Linked DNA regions of Piscinibacter gummiphilus. The protein of the gene in region 2 interacts with the protein of the main gene of each other region in a pairwise test. Links are inferred from orthologs where the notes say so. Each region holds a gene or a part of one and is shown on either strand. Other genes may lie near its edges.

What was found.
Region 1: the proteins of purT (region 2) and A4W93_RS19500 interact in binary tests that used the Escherichia coli proteins (3 or more experiments, as listed by UniProt). The link is inferred for Piscinibacter gummiphilus from one-to-one orthologs.

Annotation. Positions count from the first base shown.
Region 1 is NZ_CP015118.1:4,303,308-4,311,131, forward strand. Bases 2,218-5,105 are described here. They hold A4W93_RS19500 (polyprenyl synthetase family protein), read right to left. Parts: upstream 4,178-5,105; coding sequence 3,257-4,177; downstream 2,218-3,256. Other genes in these bases: dxs (1-deoxy-D-xylulose-5-phosphate synthase), read right to left, coding at 2,218-3,257; A4W93_RS19505 (exodeoxyribonuclease VII small subunit), read right to left, coding at 4,174-4,416; A4W93_RS19510 (aromatic ring-hydroxylating oxygenase subunit alpha), read left to right, coding at 4,657-5,105. In the rest of the region: A4W93_RS19485 (ABC transporter ATP-binding protein), read right to left, coding at 1-51; A4W93_RS19490 (lipoprotein-releasing ABC transporter permease subunit), read right to left, coding at 44-1,300; more of dxs, read right to left, coding at 1,374-2,217; more of A4W93_RS19510, read left to right, coding at 5,106-5,769; A4W93_RS19515 (DMT family transporter), read left to right, coding at 5,769-6,662; A4W93_RS19520 (sulfurtransferase), read left to right, coding at 6,676-7,518; A4W93_RS19525 (universal stress protein), read left to right, coding at 7,589-7,824.
Region 2 is NZ_CP015118.1:5,672,871-5,680,806, forward strand. What follows is about bases 2,074-5,073. They hold purT (formate-dependent phosphoribosylglycinamide formyltransferase), read right to left. Parts: upstream 4,177-5,073; coding sequence 2,971-4,176; downstream 2,074-2,970. Other genes in these bases: A4W93_RS25985 (hypothetical protein), read right to left, coding at 2,092-2,787; A4W93_RS25995 (ABC transporter ATP-binding protein), read left to right, coding at 4,269-5,027; A4W93_RS26000 (ABC transporter permease), read left to right, coding at 5,024-5,073. Outside these bases: A4W93_RS25970 (lysophospholipid acyltransferase family protein), read right to left, coding at 1-614; A4W93_RS25975 (beta-ketoacyl synthase chain length factor), read right to left, coding at 607-1,341; A4W93_RS25980 (hypothetical protein), read right to left, coding at 1,529-1,927; more of A4W93_RS26000, read left to right, coding at 5,074-5,800; A4W93_RS26005 (ABC transporter substrate-binding protein), read left to right, coding at 5,876-6,847; A4W93_RS26010 (HDOD domain-containing protein), read left to right, coding at 6,906-7,748; A4W93_RS26015 (esterase/lipase family protein), read right to left, coding at 7,840-7,936. UniProt on the Escherichia coli protein: Involved in the de novo purine biosynthesis. Catalyzes the transfer of formate to 5-phospho-ribosyl-glycinamide (GAR), producing 5-phospho-ribosyl-N-formylglycinamide (FGAR). Formate is provided by PurU via hydrolysis of 10-formyl-tetrahydrofolate.

The DNA.
Region 1 (7,824 bases), 1.4 Mb from region 2 along the record:
TTCGTCGAACCGCTTGTGCAGGCCCACGGCCTCGATCACGGGGTCATTCATAACGCAGGGCCTCGGCGGGTTGGACGCGGCTGGCCCGCCAGCTGGGGTACAGCGTGGCGAGGAAGGCGAGCACGAGCGAGATCAGGGTGATGGGCAGGATGTCGCCCCACTGCGGGTCGCTGGGCATGCGGCTGATCAGGTAGATGCTGCCCGGCAGGAAGCTGGTGTTGAGCAGCCGCTCGAGCGCCGGCACGAGGGTGCCGATGTTGAACGACACCAGCAGCCCGAGCACCACGCCGGCCAGCGTGCCGATCACGCCGGACAGCGCGCCCTGCACCATGAAGATGCCCATGATGGAACGCGGCGTGGCGCCGAGGGTGCGCAGGATCGCGATGTCGGCGCGCTTGTCGGTCACCGTCATCACGAGCGTGGAGACGAGGTTGAACGCGGCCACCGCGACGATCAGCGTGAGGATGATGAACATCAGCCGCTTCTCGAGCTGCACGGCCGAGAACCAGTTGCGGTTGGTGCGGGTCCAGTCGCGCACCGAGACCTCGGGGCCGAGCACCTGCGACAGCTGCGCGCCCACGTCGCGGGCGTCGTGCAGGTTCTTCAGGCGCAGCTGGACGCCCGACGGGCCCTCGAGGCGGAACAGCTTGGCCGCGTCTTCGATGTGGATCATCGCGAGCGTGCTGTCGTACTCGTAGTGGCCCGAGTCGAAGGTGCCGACCACGGTGACCTGCTTCAGGCGGGGCACCACGCCGGCCGGCGTGACCTGGCCGCCCGGGGCCACGATGGTGACGTTGTCGCCCTCGCGCACGCCCAGGGACCGCGCGAGTTCCACGCCCAGCACGATGCCCCACTGGCCGGGGACGAGTTTCGCGAGGGTGGTGTCCTTGAGCTTCGCGGCCACCTCGGTGACCGTGGCCTCGTCGTTCGGCGAGATGCCGCGCACGACGGCGCCGCGCATGTCCTCGCCGCGGGCGATCAGGGCCTGCATCGCGATGAAGGGGGCCGCGCCGATCACCTGCGGGTTCTCGCGCGCCTTCGCGGCGGTGGCCTGCCAGTCGGGCAGCGCGGCGCCGTAGGCGTCGACCACCTCGATGTGGGCGATGGCCGACAGCATGCGGTCGCGGACCTCCTTCTGGAAGCCGTTCATCACCGACAGCACGATGATGAGCGCCGCGACGCCGAGCCCGATGCCGAGCATCGACACGCCGGAGATGAAGGAGATGAAGCCGTTGCGCCGGCCGGCGCGTCCCGCGCGCGTGTAGCGCCAGCCGATCTGCAGTTCGTAGGGCCAGTTCATGCGGTGCAGGAGTGATGGGGGCCCGGTCTCGGACCGGGCCGGGCGCGGATTGGTTCCGCGCGGGGTCTCGAACTCAGTGGTTGGCGGCCGGGCGCAGCAGCGCCGGCTTCGCGCCGAAACGCTTGATGACCGAGGCCTCGATGCCGGCGGCGTCGAGCCCGTTGAGGCTCATCAGCTTGACCGGGTCGCCGTGTTCGATGAACTGGTCGGGCAGGCCCAGCACCAGCACGGGCACGTTCAGGCCGGCCGCCTGCAGGGCCTCGAGCACCGCGCTGCCCGCGCCACCCATCACGCAGCCGTCCTCCACCGTGACGAGGGCGTCGTGGGTGCGGGCCAGCTCGGCCACCAGGGCCGCGTCGAGCGGCTTGGCGTAGCGCATGTTCGCCACCGTGGCGCCGAGCTTCTCGGCGGCTTCGAGCGCGGGGTACAGCAGCGTGCCGAATGCCAGGATGGCCACGCGTTCGCCGCGGCGGCGCACCTCGCCCTTGCCCCACGGCAGGGTCTCGAGGCCGTCGCCCGGCACCACGCCGACACCGGCGCCGCGCGGGTAGCGCACGGCCACCGGATGGTTCTGCGCGTAGGCCGTGCTCAGCAGCTGGCGGCACTCGCGCTCGTCGGCCGGGGTCAGCACGCTGACGTTCGGGATGCAGCGCAGGAAGGCGATGTCGTAGTTGCCCGCGTGCGTAGCGCCGTCGGCACCGACCAGGCCCGCGCGGTCGAGCGCGAACACCACCGGGAGGTTCTGGATGGCGACGTCGTGCACGAGCTGGTCGTACGCGCGCTGCAGGAAGGTGGAGTAGATGGCCACGACGGGCTTCATGCCCTCGCAGGCGAGGCCGCCCGCGAACGTGACGGCGTGCTGCTCGGCGATGCCCACGTCGTGGTACCGCTTCGGGAACCGCTGCTCGAACTCGACCATGCCCGAACCCTCGCGCATCGCGGGCGTGATGCCCACGAGGCGCTCGTCGGCGGCGGCCATGTCGCACAGCCACTGGCCGAACACCTGCGTGAAGGTGGTCTTGGGCACACCCGACGGCTTCTTCAGGCCCTCGGCGGGGTTGAACTTGCCCGGGCCGTGGTACGCGATGGGGTCGGCCTCGGCGAGCTTGTAGCCGTAGCCCTTCTTCGTGACGACGTGCAGGAACAGCGGGCCCTTCATGCCGCGCAGGTTCTCGAGCGTGGGCACGAGCGAGTCGAGGTCGTGGCCGTCGATGGGGCCGAAGTACGTGAAGCCGAACTCCTCGAAGATCGTGCACGGCACGACCATGCCCTTCGCGTGCTCTTCGAGGCGGCGGGCCAGCTCGAACAGCGGGGGCGCGTTCTTCAGCACGTTCTTCGCGGTGTCGCGCGCCGTGGCGTAGAACTTGCCGCTCATCAGGCGGGCGAAGTAGCGGTTGAGCGCCCCGACCGGCGGGGAGATCGACATGTCGTTGTCGTTGAGCACCACGATCATGTTGGCGCCCGCGACCCCGGCGTTGTTCAGGGCCTCGAAGGCCATGCCGGCCGTCATGGCGCCGTCGCCGATCACGGCGATGGAGCGGCGGTCCTCGCCCTTCATCTTCGCGGCCACGGCCATGCCGAGCGCGGCCGAGATGGAGGTGGACGAGTGGGCGGTGCCGAAGGTGTCGTACTCGCTCTCGTCGCGGCGCGGGAAGCCCGACAGGCCGCCCAGCTGACGCAGCGTCGACATGCGGTCGCGGCGGCCGGTGAGGATCTTGTGCGGGTAGGTCTGGTGGCCCACGTCCCAGACGATGCGGTCCTGCGGCGTGTTGAACACGTGGTGCAGCGCGATGGTCAGCTCGACCGTGCCCAGGTTCGACGACAGGTGCCCGCCGGTCTGCGAGACGCTCTGCAGCAGGAATTCGCGCAGCTCGGCGGAGAGCTGCTTGAGTTCCAGCCGCGACAAGCCGCGCAGGTCGGCCGGGCCGTCGATCTTTTGCAGGAGGGTGGGGTTCATCAGTTGTCTCTTTCCACGACCTTGTCGGCCAGCACCTTCAGGCGTTCGACGTTGGCGATGCCGCTTCGCGCGAGCGCCGCCTGCGCCTTGTTGCGCAGCTCCTCCGCGTGGGCACGCGCGGCCGGCAGGCCGAGGATGCTCACGTAGGTGGGCTTGTTGTTGTCCATGTCCTTGCCGGCCGTCTTGCCGAGCGTTTCCGAGGCCTGCGTGACATCGAGGATGTCGTCGACCACCTGGAAGGCGAGGCCCACGGCGTCGCCGTAGTCGGCCAGGGCCGACCAGGCGGCGGGGGGCAGGTCGCCGCAGGCGGCCCCCATCAGCACGCTGCCCTGCAGCAGGGCGCCGGTCTTGCGGTGGTGCATGTCGCGCAGGGCCTGCTCGTTCAGGGGCACGCCGACGCTCGCGAGGTCGATGGCCTGGCCGCCGGCCATGCCGGCGTGGCCGGCCGAGCGGGCCAGCAGCGAACACAACTTGGCCTGCAGGGCCGCGGGCACCCCGTCGTCGGGCGTGAGCACCTCGAAGGCGAGCGCCTGCATGGCGTCACCCGCCAGCATGGCCTGGGCCTCGCCGAACTGCACGTGCACGGTGGGCTTGCCCCGGCGCAGCACGTCGTTGTCCATGCACGGCATGTCGTCGTGCACGAGGGAATAGGCGTGGATCAGCTCGACCGCGCAGGCGGCGCGCAGCGAGGCCTCGCGGTGGCCGCCCACCGCCTGGGCGGCGGCCAGCACCAGCAGCGGACGCAGGCGCTTGCCGCCGTCGAGCACGCCATAGCGCATGGCCTGGCCGAGGCCGGCCGGCGCGGTGCCGGGCACCCAGGCCGACAGCGCCGACTCGACGGTGTCCAGCTCGGCCCGGAGCCACGCGTCGAAGGGCACCGACTGCGGCACGGAGGCAGCGGCTACGGAAAACAAGCTCATGAATCAGTCCAGGGTTTCAGCTGACCGTCCTCGAGCAACCGGACCTGGGTTTCCACGGCGTCCAGTCTCGAACGGCAGAAATTCAACAGTTCGGCCCCTCGGCGATAGCTGCCGAGCAGCGCGTCGAGCGGCAATTGCCCGCCCTCCATCGCTGCCACGAGGCGTTCCAGCTCGGCCAGGGCTTCTTCATAGCTGTCGGGCAGCTGAGCAGCGGTCGGGGCGGGGGGAGCTTTGGCCATCGTGCGAAGGAAATAGGGGATTGTAGTCAGGCCGGACACGGCGGGACATCCCGGGTTACCGCCTGTAGCTTCCCCGCAATGGGGGTCTTGCACGGAGGGCTGCTCGGCGTCATGCCCTTCCTTCCGTTACAATCCGGGGCCTCGCTAAAAACAGCGCGCCGTGCGCAGCGAGACATCCCACTCCTGCGGTCACCCCCCGGGGGTGGCCGTGAACATCGGTTATAGGAGATCCTCGGGATCATGTCCGACCTGAGCCTCACCCTCGAAGCTCTCGAGCAGCATCGCTCGCAACTCCCCGTAGCAGCCTACTTCGACGACGACCTCCATCGCCGCGAGATGGAGCTGATCTTCCAGCACGGTCCCCGGTACCTCGGCCACGAACTCGCCGTGCCCGAGGTCGGCGACCACTACGCCCTGCCCCAGGAGGGGGAAGGCCGCGCGCTCGTGCGCACCGCCGAGGGCATCCAGCTGCTGTCGAACGTCTGCCGCCACCGCCAGGCGGTGATGCTGCGCGGGCGCGGCAACACCGGCAAGAACATCGTGTGCCCCCTGCACCGCTGGACCTACGACCTGAAGGGCCAGCTGGTGGGCGCCCCGCATTTCCCCGAAGACCCCTGCCTCCACCTGAACGCCTACAAGACGCGCAGCTGGAACGGGCTGATCTTCGAGGACAACGGCCGCGACATCGCCGCCGAGCTGGGCCAGATCGGCCCCCGCGCCGCGCTCGACTTCGACGGCTACGTGCTCGACCGCGTGCACGTGCACGAGTGCGACTACAACTGGAAGACGTTCATCGAGGTGTACCTCGAGGACTACCACGTGGGCCCGTTCCACCCCGGCCTGAGCCAGTTCGTCACCTGCAACGACCTCGAGTGGGAGTTCGGCAGGCACCACTCGGTGCAGACCGTGGGCACCAACAACGCCCTCGTGAAGGCCGGCTCGGACGTGTACCGCAAGTGGCACGACGCCGTGCTCGCGTTCCGCGACGGCGTGCCGCCCGAGCGCGGGGCCATCTGGCTCACGTACTACCCGAACATCATGATCGAGTGGTATCCGCACGTGCTGGTGGTCTCGGCGCTGTACCCGAAGGGGCCGCAGAAGACCGTCAACGTGGTGGAGTTCTACTACCCCGAGGAAATCCACGCGTTCGAGCGCGACTTCGTCGACGCCCAGCAGGCCGCCTACCTGGAGACCTGCGTCGAGGACGACGAGATCGCCCTGCGCATGGACGCCGGCCGCAAGGCGCTGCACGAACGCGGCGACAACGAAGTGGGTCCCTATCAATCCCCGATGGAAGACGGCATGCGCGAGTTCCATGCCTGGTACCGCCGAACGATGAATTTCCGAGCCTGATGCCCGCTTCCGCCCTGATGGTCCTGGCGACCTTCCTGTTCGCCACGATGGGGGTGTGCGTCAAGCTCGCCTCCAGCCTCTACGGCACCGGCGAGATCGTCTTCTACCGCGGCCTGATCGGGGCCACGATGCTGTTCATCGTCAGCCGCGTCCGCGGCGGCACGCTGCGCACCGGCGTGCCCGGCATGCACTTCTGGCGCTCGCTCACCGGCGTCACGGCGCTGTGCATGTGGTTCTATTCCATCGGCAACCTGCCGCTCGCCACGTCGATGACGCTGAACTACATGTCGTCGGTGTGGATGGCGCTGTTCCTGATCGGCGGCGCCGTGGCCCTGGGCACCACCCGGGTCGACGGCAAGGTCGTGGGCACCATCCTGCTCGGCTTCGGCGGCGTGGCGCTCGTGCTGCGCCCCACCATCGACCAGCAGCAGCTGTGGCACGGCCTCGTGGGGCTGATCTCGGGGATGATCTCGGCCACGGCCTACCTGCAGGTCACGGCCCTCGGCCGGGCCGGCGAGCCCGAGTACCGCACCGTCTTCTACTTCTCGCTGGGCGGTGTGGTGGCCGGCGCGGGCATGACGCTGCTCAACGACGGTTTCCACGCCCACACCTGGAAGGGCGCCGGGCTGCTGATCGCCGTGGGCCTGCTCGCCACCACGGCCCAGCTGCTGATGACCCGCGCGTACGCCACGGGCCGCACGCTCGTCAACGCGAGCCTGCAGTACCTGGGCATCGCGTTCGCGTTCGGCTACGGCGTGCTGCTGTTCGACGACCCGGTCACCTGGATGGCGCTGGCCGGCATGGCGCTGATCATCGGCGCCGGGGTCGCGGCCACGATGCTGCGCACCAAGGTCACGAACAAGACCGACACCACCATCATGAACGAGACCTGAGGACCCGCACGCCATGGACACGCCGCTGATCTCCGCCTCCGCGCTGCTGGGCGCGTCCCCTGCCCCGCTGCTGCTCGACTGCAGCTTCGACCTCGCCGACGCGGCGGCCGGCGAACAAGCGTACGTGCTGGGCCACCTGCCCGGCGCGCTGTACGTGCACCTCGACCGCGACCTGTCGGGCGCGAAGACCGGCATGAACGGCCGCCATCCGCTGCGCACGCGCGACGAATATGCCGCGTGGATGGCTTCGGTCGGCATCGGCCCGGACCGCGAGGTGGTGGTGTACGACCGCCAGGCCGGCATGTTCGCGGTGCGTGCGTGGTGGGTGCTGCGCTGGATGGGGCACACGCGGGTCGCGCTGCTCGACGGCGGCGTCGACGCCTGGGTGCGCGCCGGCGGATCGCTCGCCACCGACGTGCCCGTGCCGAAGCCCGTGGCCATCACGCCCGCGCCCGCGCCCGCCATGCCCACGCTGGATGCCGCCGCCGTCCTCGCCCGCCTGCCCGGCCTGCGCCTGCTCGACGCCCGCGCGCCCGAGCGCTACCGGGGCGACGTCGAACCCATCGACCGCGTCGCCGGCCACATCCCCGGCGCCCGCAACCGCTTCTTCAAGGACAACCTGCAGGCCGACGGCACCTTCAAGCCGGCCGCGCAGCTTCGCGCCGAGTACGCCCCGCTGGTCGACGGCGCGGCAAAGGGGTCGGTGGTGGTGTCGTGCGGCTCGGGGGTCACGGCGTGCCATGACGTGCTCGCGATGGAAGTCGCCGGCCTCGGCACCGCCACGCTGTACCCGGGATCGTGGAGCGAGTGGTCGGCGGATCCGGAGCGCCCGGTGGAGAAGTCCCCGGCCGCGTAGGACATCCGTCATTGACCGGTCACCGCGGCCGGTCTACGCTGGGGCCGTTGCATCCGCAAGGAGGTCCACCATGTTCCAACGCATCCTGGTCCCCACCGACGGTTCGGACATCACGCAGAAGTCCGTGGCCAGCGCCCTCTCACTGGCCGCCTCCCTGGGCGCCCGCGTCTACGTGCTGAGCGTGAAGGAACCCTTCCCGTACAGCGCCATCTCGGAGATGCAGCCCACGCCGCCTCAGGAATTCTTCGAGGCGCAGGAGCGCATCGCCGCCAGCCGCGTGGCCGACGTCGCCGCACTGGCCGAGGC
Region 2 (7,936 bases):
GGCACGCCCTTGGCCAGCATGGGCGGATGGCAGCGGATGCGCACCGGAGTGATGTCGATCTCGCCTCGGACGGCGATGTTGGCGGCGCCGCGCTGCAGCGGCAGCGGCGGGGTACCGGGCAGCGGCGTGCGCGAACCCTCGGGGAAGATGATGAGGTTGTTGCCGCGCCGCACCGAGGCGACGCAGTCTTCCACGAGCCCCGCGCCTTCGTCGTTGCAGAGGAAGCCGGCCGCGACCACGGGCCCGCGCGTGAAGGGGTTGCGCGCGAGCGAACTCTTCACGATGCAGTCGGCGCGGTCGATGCAGGACATGAGGAACACAACGTCCACCAGCGACGGATGGTTGGCAACGATGAGCCGGCCGCCGCCCTGCAGCTTCTCCAGCCCGTGGATCTCGAGGCTCAGCACCCCCACCCGGCGCATCATCGCGACGAACACGCGGAACGTGGTGCGGATGATGGCCTTGACCCGCACCGCGCGGCGCTCGGGGTCGCGGGTGGACCAGCGCACGCAGGGGAACACGAGGACGCGCAGCGCCAGCCCGCCCAGCCCGAAGGTGGTGAAGCACAGGCCGGTGGCGACGATGCGCCACACGCGTTCGAGGCGCTCAAGCATCGTGGCGCCGCCAGGTCCAGGCCGTGCCCGAGGCCGTGCGGGTGAGGCTCGGGGCGTCGGCGGCGACGAACCGCATCACGTCGAGGCCGAAGGGCAGCGCCGCCGGCTCCGACGCGGCCGCCGCCGGCTCGGCGGCCAGCGAGTAGCGCACCTGCCCGGCCACGGGGGCGGTGACCCGCCACGCCCAGGCGTAGAGCGCGGCCGGCCCGTCCTCGAACGTGGCGTAGCCGCCGGGCAGCGGGGCGTCGCAGCAGACCACCAGCACCTCGGGTGCGCCGTCGGCCAGCAGGCCCGCGGCCTCGACGAGGCCGGCCGCCGCCGTGCCGGGGCCGGCGGCCACGGACAGGTAGTTGCTGCGGTCGCCCCGGATGATGGAGTACATCGCGCCGATGGCGTTGTGCACGGAGAGGCCGAACGACGTGGGCGACAGCGCCTCGCCGCGGACGAGTTCGGCGAGCAGGTCGAGCGCGCGGGAGGCGTCGCCGTACCGCGACGCGAACACCACGGGGACGTCGGGCGCCGGCGTGTGCACGTCGAACGCCGGCTGCAGCGCCGTGCGGCCGAGCGCGTTGAGGCGGCGCCGCACCATCGCGGGCACCTGGGACAGGTCGGGGCGCGGTTCGCCGGCCGGCACGCAGGGCGCGGCCGCCCACGCGCGCCAATCGGCGGGCGTCGACAGACCAGGACCGCAGGCGGCCCATGACGGGATGGCGAATTCGAGGTTCACGGTGTATCGGGGGGAGGCCGCGGGATCGTGCCCGTCGGTCCATCGGAATTCCGCGTCGGACGCGGTACCACTCCACCCGTTGGCTCCAAACCGTCGATTCTACGAAAGCCCCCTGCCCGCGGCCGACAACTTCATGCCCCCAAAGCGGGGTGTTTGCCACACGGACGAGCCCGGTGGCAGGACCGATTCAGCGCTCGAACGGCCGGGTGAGGGCAAACCCGTGGGCATCGGTGGGTACGCCCGGCGCGGCGCCTTCGCCCGTGCCGCGGGCCTGCAAACGATCGATCTCGGCATAGGCGAAGCGCAACTGGCCCTCGAGCCGCACCAGTTCGGCGCGGTGATCGGCCGCCGCGGCCGCGAGGCGCCCCTGGATGGCCAGCTTTTCCTTGTCGAGCGAGGCCTGGAGGCGGGCATTGGTGGCGCGCAGTCCCTGCGTGCCCGTGGCGTACTGCTCCCGCGCGGAGGCGACGAGCCGACGCTGGCGTTTCATCGCACGGCTGGAGCACCACTGCCATGCGATGGCGCCGCCCACGATCATTCCCAGCCCGGCGGCGGTGCCCGCCGAGATCATCCACGCCAGATTCATCTGACCACCCCATTTGTTATTCGCGCACCGAGGCCCCTTGGCCGACGGGAACGCATGGGGCGAACAGTAGCAGCCGCCGTGCCGGAGTGAACGCCCGCGAATGAGGGCCCGCCGCGGGCAGCGTGACAAAGTGACGCGCGGGAGGATCCGCGCGGGAGGGGCCGTCAGAACTGGCCCTTGACGTACAGGCCGACGCCGTTGCGCCGCACCCGGAGCGACATCTTGTAACCCGAGTCGAGCTGGAACGCCACGCTGCGGGAGGCGCCGTCGAGGCCGAACTTGTTGCTGCGGGCCTTCCACGCCACACCCACCTTCGTGCTGTAGCGGTCGTTGGTGTCGGCGTCGAAGCGGCGGGCGCCGGAGGCGTCGGCGAAGACGGTGGAGTGGTCGTCCACCTGGTAGCGCCAGCCGAGGGTGAGCACCGAACTGCTGTAGGCGAGCGCCTGGGCGCCGCCGGGTTCGGTGGGCGGCACGACGTAGCCCAGCGCGCCCACGCCCACCCCGAAGTTCGACGCGCCGCGGCTGACCCACCACCGGTACGTCACACCCCCCAGCTCGACGAGCGGGCGGCCGTAGGCGTCGAGGCCGGTGCGGCTGGAGGGGGCGCGTTCGTCGTCGAGCACTCGCTCGTGCTCGACGGTGAGGCGGGGGGCGGCGGCGAGGGTGGCCGGGGCGATGCGACCGAGCAGGGAGTTCATCGTTTCGCCGCTGGCGGCCGGGATGGCTGCCACGTCCTGGGCGTACGCGGTGTCGGGGGCGAGGGAGACCGCGGCCAGGAAGGCCAGCACACCACCGGCAACGGCCCAGGCATCCCTCGGGACGAGGGGGAAGCCGATCCTGGGCGCCAGCATGGTGTTCATGGTGACCTCGACGACGACAGTGAGGGTGAGTATGGAACTCCTGTCGGACTCGTGGCTCATGCCATTTGTCCCGGAGCGTGACCAAACTATCGTTCACCCCCTTCTCCACCACTGTCGGCCGCGTTTGGGACCGTCTGTAGGACAAGCGCACGGCGGAGCGCCTGTCCCCTTCCCCCGGGCGCGTCAGCCTTTGCGCGGACGCACCTTCGACGCAGCCTCCTTGGCCCGCCGGCGAGCCACTTCCACGTCGGCGTCGTACGCGAGCGCGACACCCATCCGGCGCTTCTCGAAGCTCTCGGGCTTGCCGAACAGGCGCACGTCGGTCTGGGGCACGCGCAGGGCTTCGTCAAGACCATCGTAGGCAATTCCGGTGGCTTCGACACCCCCGTAAATGACTGCACTTGCGCCCGGGCTCTTCAGCGCCGTGCTGACCGGCAGGCCGAGGATGGCGCGGGCGTGCAGCTCGAACTCGCTTTGCCACTGGGTGGTCATGGTGACCATGCCGGTGTCGTGCGGACGCGGGCTGACCTCGCTGAACCAGACCTGGTCGCCCTTCACGAACAGTTCGACGCCGAAGACACCATGTCCGCCGAGGTTGTCGGTCACGGCCTTGCAGATGTCGCGCGAACGCTGCAGCGCGGCCGGGTGCATCGGGTGCGGCTGCCAGCTCTCGACATAGTCGCCCTTGACCTGCACGTGGCCGATGGGCTCGCAGAAGTGGGTTTCGGTCTGGCCGTCGGCACCGGCGGCGCGCACGGTGAGCTGGGTGATCTCGTAGTCGAAGTCGATGAAGCCCTCGACGATCACGCGGCCGTGGCTCACGCGGCCGCCGGCCATCGCGAAGTCCCAGGCCTTCTGCACGTCGGCCGGGCCGTCGATCTTGCTCTGGCCCTTGCCCGAGCTGCTCATCACCGGCTTGACCACGCAGGGGTAACCGATCTTGGAGTCGATGGCCGCCTGCAGCTCGGCGAGCGAGTCGCAGAAGACGTACGGGCTCGTGGGCAGGCCGAGCGTCTCGGCGGCGAGGCGGCGGATGCCTTCGCGGTCCATCGTCAGGCGCGCGGCGCGGGCGGTGGGGATCACGCGGACGACCTTCTCGGCCTCGAGCTGCTCCAGCATGGGCGTGGCGATGGCCTCGATCTCGGGCACGACCAGGTCCGGGCGCTCCTTCTCGATCAGCGCGCGCAGCTGGGCCGGGTCGCTCATCGTGATGGTGCGGGCGTGGTGGGCGACCTGCTGGCCCGGGGCGTTCTCGTAGCGGTCGACGGCGATGGTCTCCACGCCGAGGCGTTGCAGGGCGATCAGCACCTCCTTGCCGAGTTCACCGCTGCCGAGCAGCATGACCTTGACGGCGGTGGGCGACAGCGGTGTTCCGAGAGTGACGCTCATGATTCAAGTCCCCGTGAAAAGCGAATGGAATGGCAAAGGGCGCAATTGTCCACCAGCCGCGCGCCTCCGCCGCTTGCGGCACACTCGCGCCCATGCCCGATGCCCTGATCTCGCTGTCCTCCGTCGACAAACGTTTCGCCTCCGGCACCGTGGCACTGCAGTCGGCCTCGCTCGAGGTCCGGGCCGGCGAGTTCGTCTCGCTGCTGGGGCCGTCCGGCTGCGGCAAGAGCACGGTGCTGCGGCTCGTCGCGGGGCTCGACCAGCCCACCGCCGGCCGCGTCGACACCCCCGCCTGGCGCGACCCCGGCCAGGCCCGCACCGGTTTCGTCTTCCAGGACGCCACGCTGCTGCCCTGGGCCGACGTGTTCGACAACGTGTGGCTGCCGCTGCGGCTGGCCGGCGTGTCCCGCGCCGAGGCCGCGCCGCGCATCGGCGCGCTGCTCGCCTCGATGGGGCTGGCCGACTTCGCTCATGCGATGCCGTCGGAACTGTCGGGGGGCATGAAGATGCGCGTCGCCATCGCGCGCGCCCGCGTGACGCAGCCCGAGGCGCTGCTGATGGACGAGCCGTTCGCCGCCCTCGACGAGATCACCCGCCAGCGCCTGAACGCCGAGCTGCTCGAGGCCTGGCAGGCCGAGCCGATGGCCGTGATGTTCGTGACCCACAGCGTGGTGGAGGCGGTGTACCTGAGCCAGCGGGTGCTGGTGATGGGTGCGCGGCCGGGGCGCATCGTCGACGTGGTCGAGATCGACGAGCCGCATCCGCGCCCCCCCGGGTTCCGCACCTCGCCCCGGTTCGCCGAACTGTGCCGGCGGCTGTCGGACGCGCTCGAAGCGGCGACGGCGGCATGAAGCGGCTCACCGACGCGCTGCTCCCCGCAGGGGTGATGGTGGCCCTGCTCCTGGCCTGGGAGGTGCTCGTACGGGTCGCGGAGATCCCGCACTACACGCTGCCCGCGCCGTCGCTCGTGCTCCAGACCCTGTGGGCGAACGCCGCCTCGCTCGCCGGCAGCTGGTGGTTCACGCTCAAGATCACGTTCGGCGCGCTGGCCCTGGCCGTGGCCGGCGGGGTGCTGGTGGCGAGCGTGTTCGCGCTGTCGCGGCCGCTCGAACGCGCGTTCCTGCCCGTGGCGGTGATGCTGCAGGTGACGCCCGTGGTGGCCGTGGCGCCGCTGATCCTGATCTACGTCGAGAGCACCACGGCCGCGCTGCTGCTGTGCACGTGGATCACCGCGTTCTTTCCGATCCTGTCGAACACCGTGCTGGGCCTGCGTGCGGCCGAACCGGGCCACCGCGACCTGTTCCGGCTGTACCGCGCGACGCCCTGGCAGCGGCTGCGCCTGCTGCTCGTGCCGACGGCCTTGCCCTACTTCGCGGCCGGGCTGAAAATCTCCGGCGGCCTGAGCCTGATCGGGGCCGTGACGGCCGAGATGGTGGCCGGCGCGGCAGGCCGTGAAACCGGGCTCGCCTCACGCATCCTCGAGGCGAGCTTCCGCACCGAAACGCCGAAGATGTTCGCCGCGCTCGTGCTGCTCGTGCTGACCGGGGTCGCGATCTTCTGGCTGTTCGACCGCCTGTCCCACGCGCTGCTCGGCCGCTGGCACCCCACGGGGTCGCCGAACTGAACCTGTCCCTCCCTGGAGTCCGCCTGCAATGACCGCCCTGCCCCGCTGGTCCCTGATCGCCCTCGCCTCGCCGCGCTGTGCGGCACCGCCGCCGCCGCCGACAAGGTCACCTTCGCCACGAACTGGAAGGCGCAGGCCGCCCACGGCGGCTTCTACCAGGCCATCGCCGACGGCACCTACCAGAAGCTCGGCCTCGACGTGACCCTGGTGCCGGGCGGCCCGCAGGTGAACAACCGGCCGCTGCTGCCGGCCGGCCGCATCGACTTCCTGATGACCGGCAACCTGCTGCACAGCTTCGACAACGTGAAGAACGGCGTGCCCACCATCGTGGTGGCCGCGATGTTCCAGAAGGACCCGCAGGCGCTGATCGCCCACCCGGGCCAGGGCTACGAGTCCTTCGAGTCGCTGAAGAACGCGCCGGTGGCGCTGATCGCGAAGGACGGCCAGTTCAGCTGGTGGCAGTGGCTCAAGGTCACGCACGGCTTCCGCGACGAGGCGCTCAAGCCCTACAACTACAACCTGGGCCCGTTCCTCTCGAACCCCAAGGCCATCCAGCAAGGCTACTCGGTGGCCGAGCCCATCTATGTGCAGAACCAGGGCAAGTTCAAGCCGGTGGTGCACCTGCTGGCGGACCACGGCTTCAGCACCTACTCCACCGTCATCGAGGCCCGCACGGCCACCGTGCGCGACAAGCCCGACCTCGTGAAGCGGTTCGTCGACGGGTCCATCCTCGGCTGGGTGAACTACCTCTACGGTGACCGCCGCGCCGCCAACGCGCTGATGCTGAAGGACAACCCCGAGATGACCATCGAGGAGCTCGAGGCGTCCGTCGCGCTGATGAAGCAGCAGGGCATCGTCGACTCGGGCCAGTCGCTCACGCAGGGCATCGGCGCGATGAACACCGCGCGCATCCAGGACTTCTACACGCAGATGGTGAAGGCCGGCCTCTACAAGCCCGGTGAGGTCGACGTGTCGAAGGTGGCCACGCTGCAGTTCGTCAACCGCAAGGTGGGGCTGGACGTGAAGGCCGCCCTGGGTAAACCCTGATTCAAGCGCGGCGCGGCGCACCGATATCCGAAGTGACGACCTCGCCTCCGTCCGCACCATGAGCCCGCTCGCCCCCGCCCCGCTGGACACCGCCCTGCCGAACCTCGACGCCTGGGTGGCGTGGTTCCGCAAGGCCGAGATGCCGGTGCTGGCGGACACGGCCGACGCGCTGGAGGCGATGCGCGCGAACGAGGACGACGTCGACGCGAACCTCATCGGCGAGATGGTGGCCCACGACCCGCTGATGACGCTCAAGATCCTCGCGCACGCGGCCACGCACCGACCCGAGCGCCGCGTCACGGACGTGGAGACCGTCACCGCCGCCATCGTGATGATGGGCATCTCCCCGTTCTTCAACACCTTCGGCCCGCAGCCCACGGTGGAGGACCGCCTGGCGCCCGTCGACGGGGCACTGGAAGGGGTGAACCACGTGCTGCGCCGGGTCCACCGCGCGTCGCGTTTCGCGTTCGCCTTCGCGGTGCACCGCATGGACCTCGATGCCGCGGTGATCCACGAAGCCGCGCTGCTGCACGACTTCGCCGAGATGCTGCTGTGGTGCCACGCCCCGTCGCTCGCCCTGCGCATCCGTGCGATGCAGCAGGCCGATCCTGCGCTTCGGTCCGCGGCCGCGCAGCAGTCGGTGCTGAACATCACGCTCGCCGACCTGCAGCACGAACTGATGAAGGCCTGGGCGCTGCCCGACCTGCTGATCCGCATCACCGACGACCGCCAGGCGCGGCACCCGAGCGTGCAGAGCGTGGTGCTCGCGATCCGGCTCGCGCGCCACACGGCCGAGGGCTGGGACAACCCCGCCGTGCCCGACGACATCACGGAGATCGCACAACTGCTCAACCTCTCCCCCGACGCAGCGCTGCAGTTCGTGAACAAAGTCGACGAATGAGCCCCCGCGAGTGTGGTGTCGCCCCTCCTCGGGGTGATTGTCCGGCTCGGGGGTGCGCTCGACACTCGTCGGCGTGAACCCGCAGTCTCCGCTACGACCCCACCCCGTCGCGCGCCCAGCGCACGGTTTCCTCGAACACGTCCGGATGGCCGGCGAGGTGGACGTGTGCCATCGCGGGCACGTGGCGG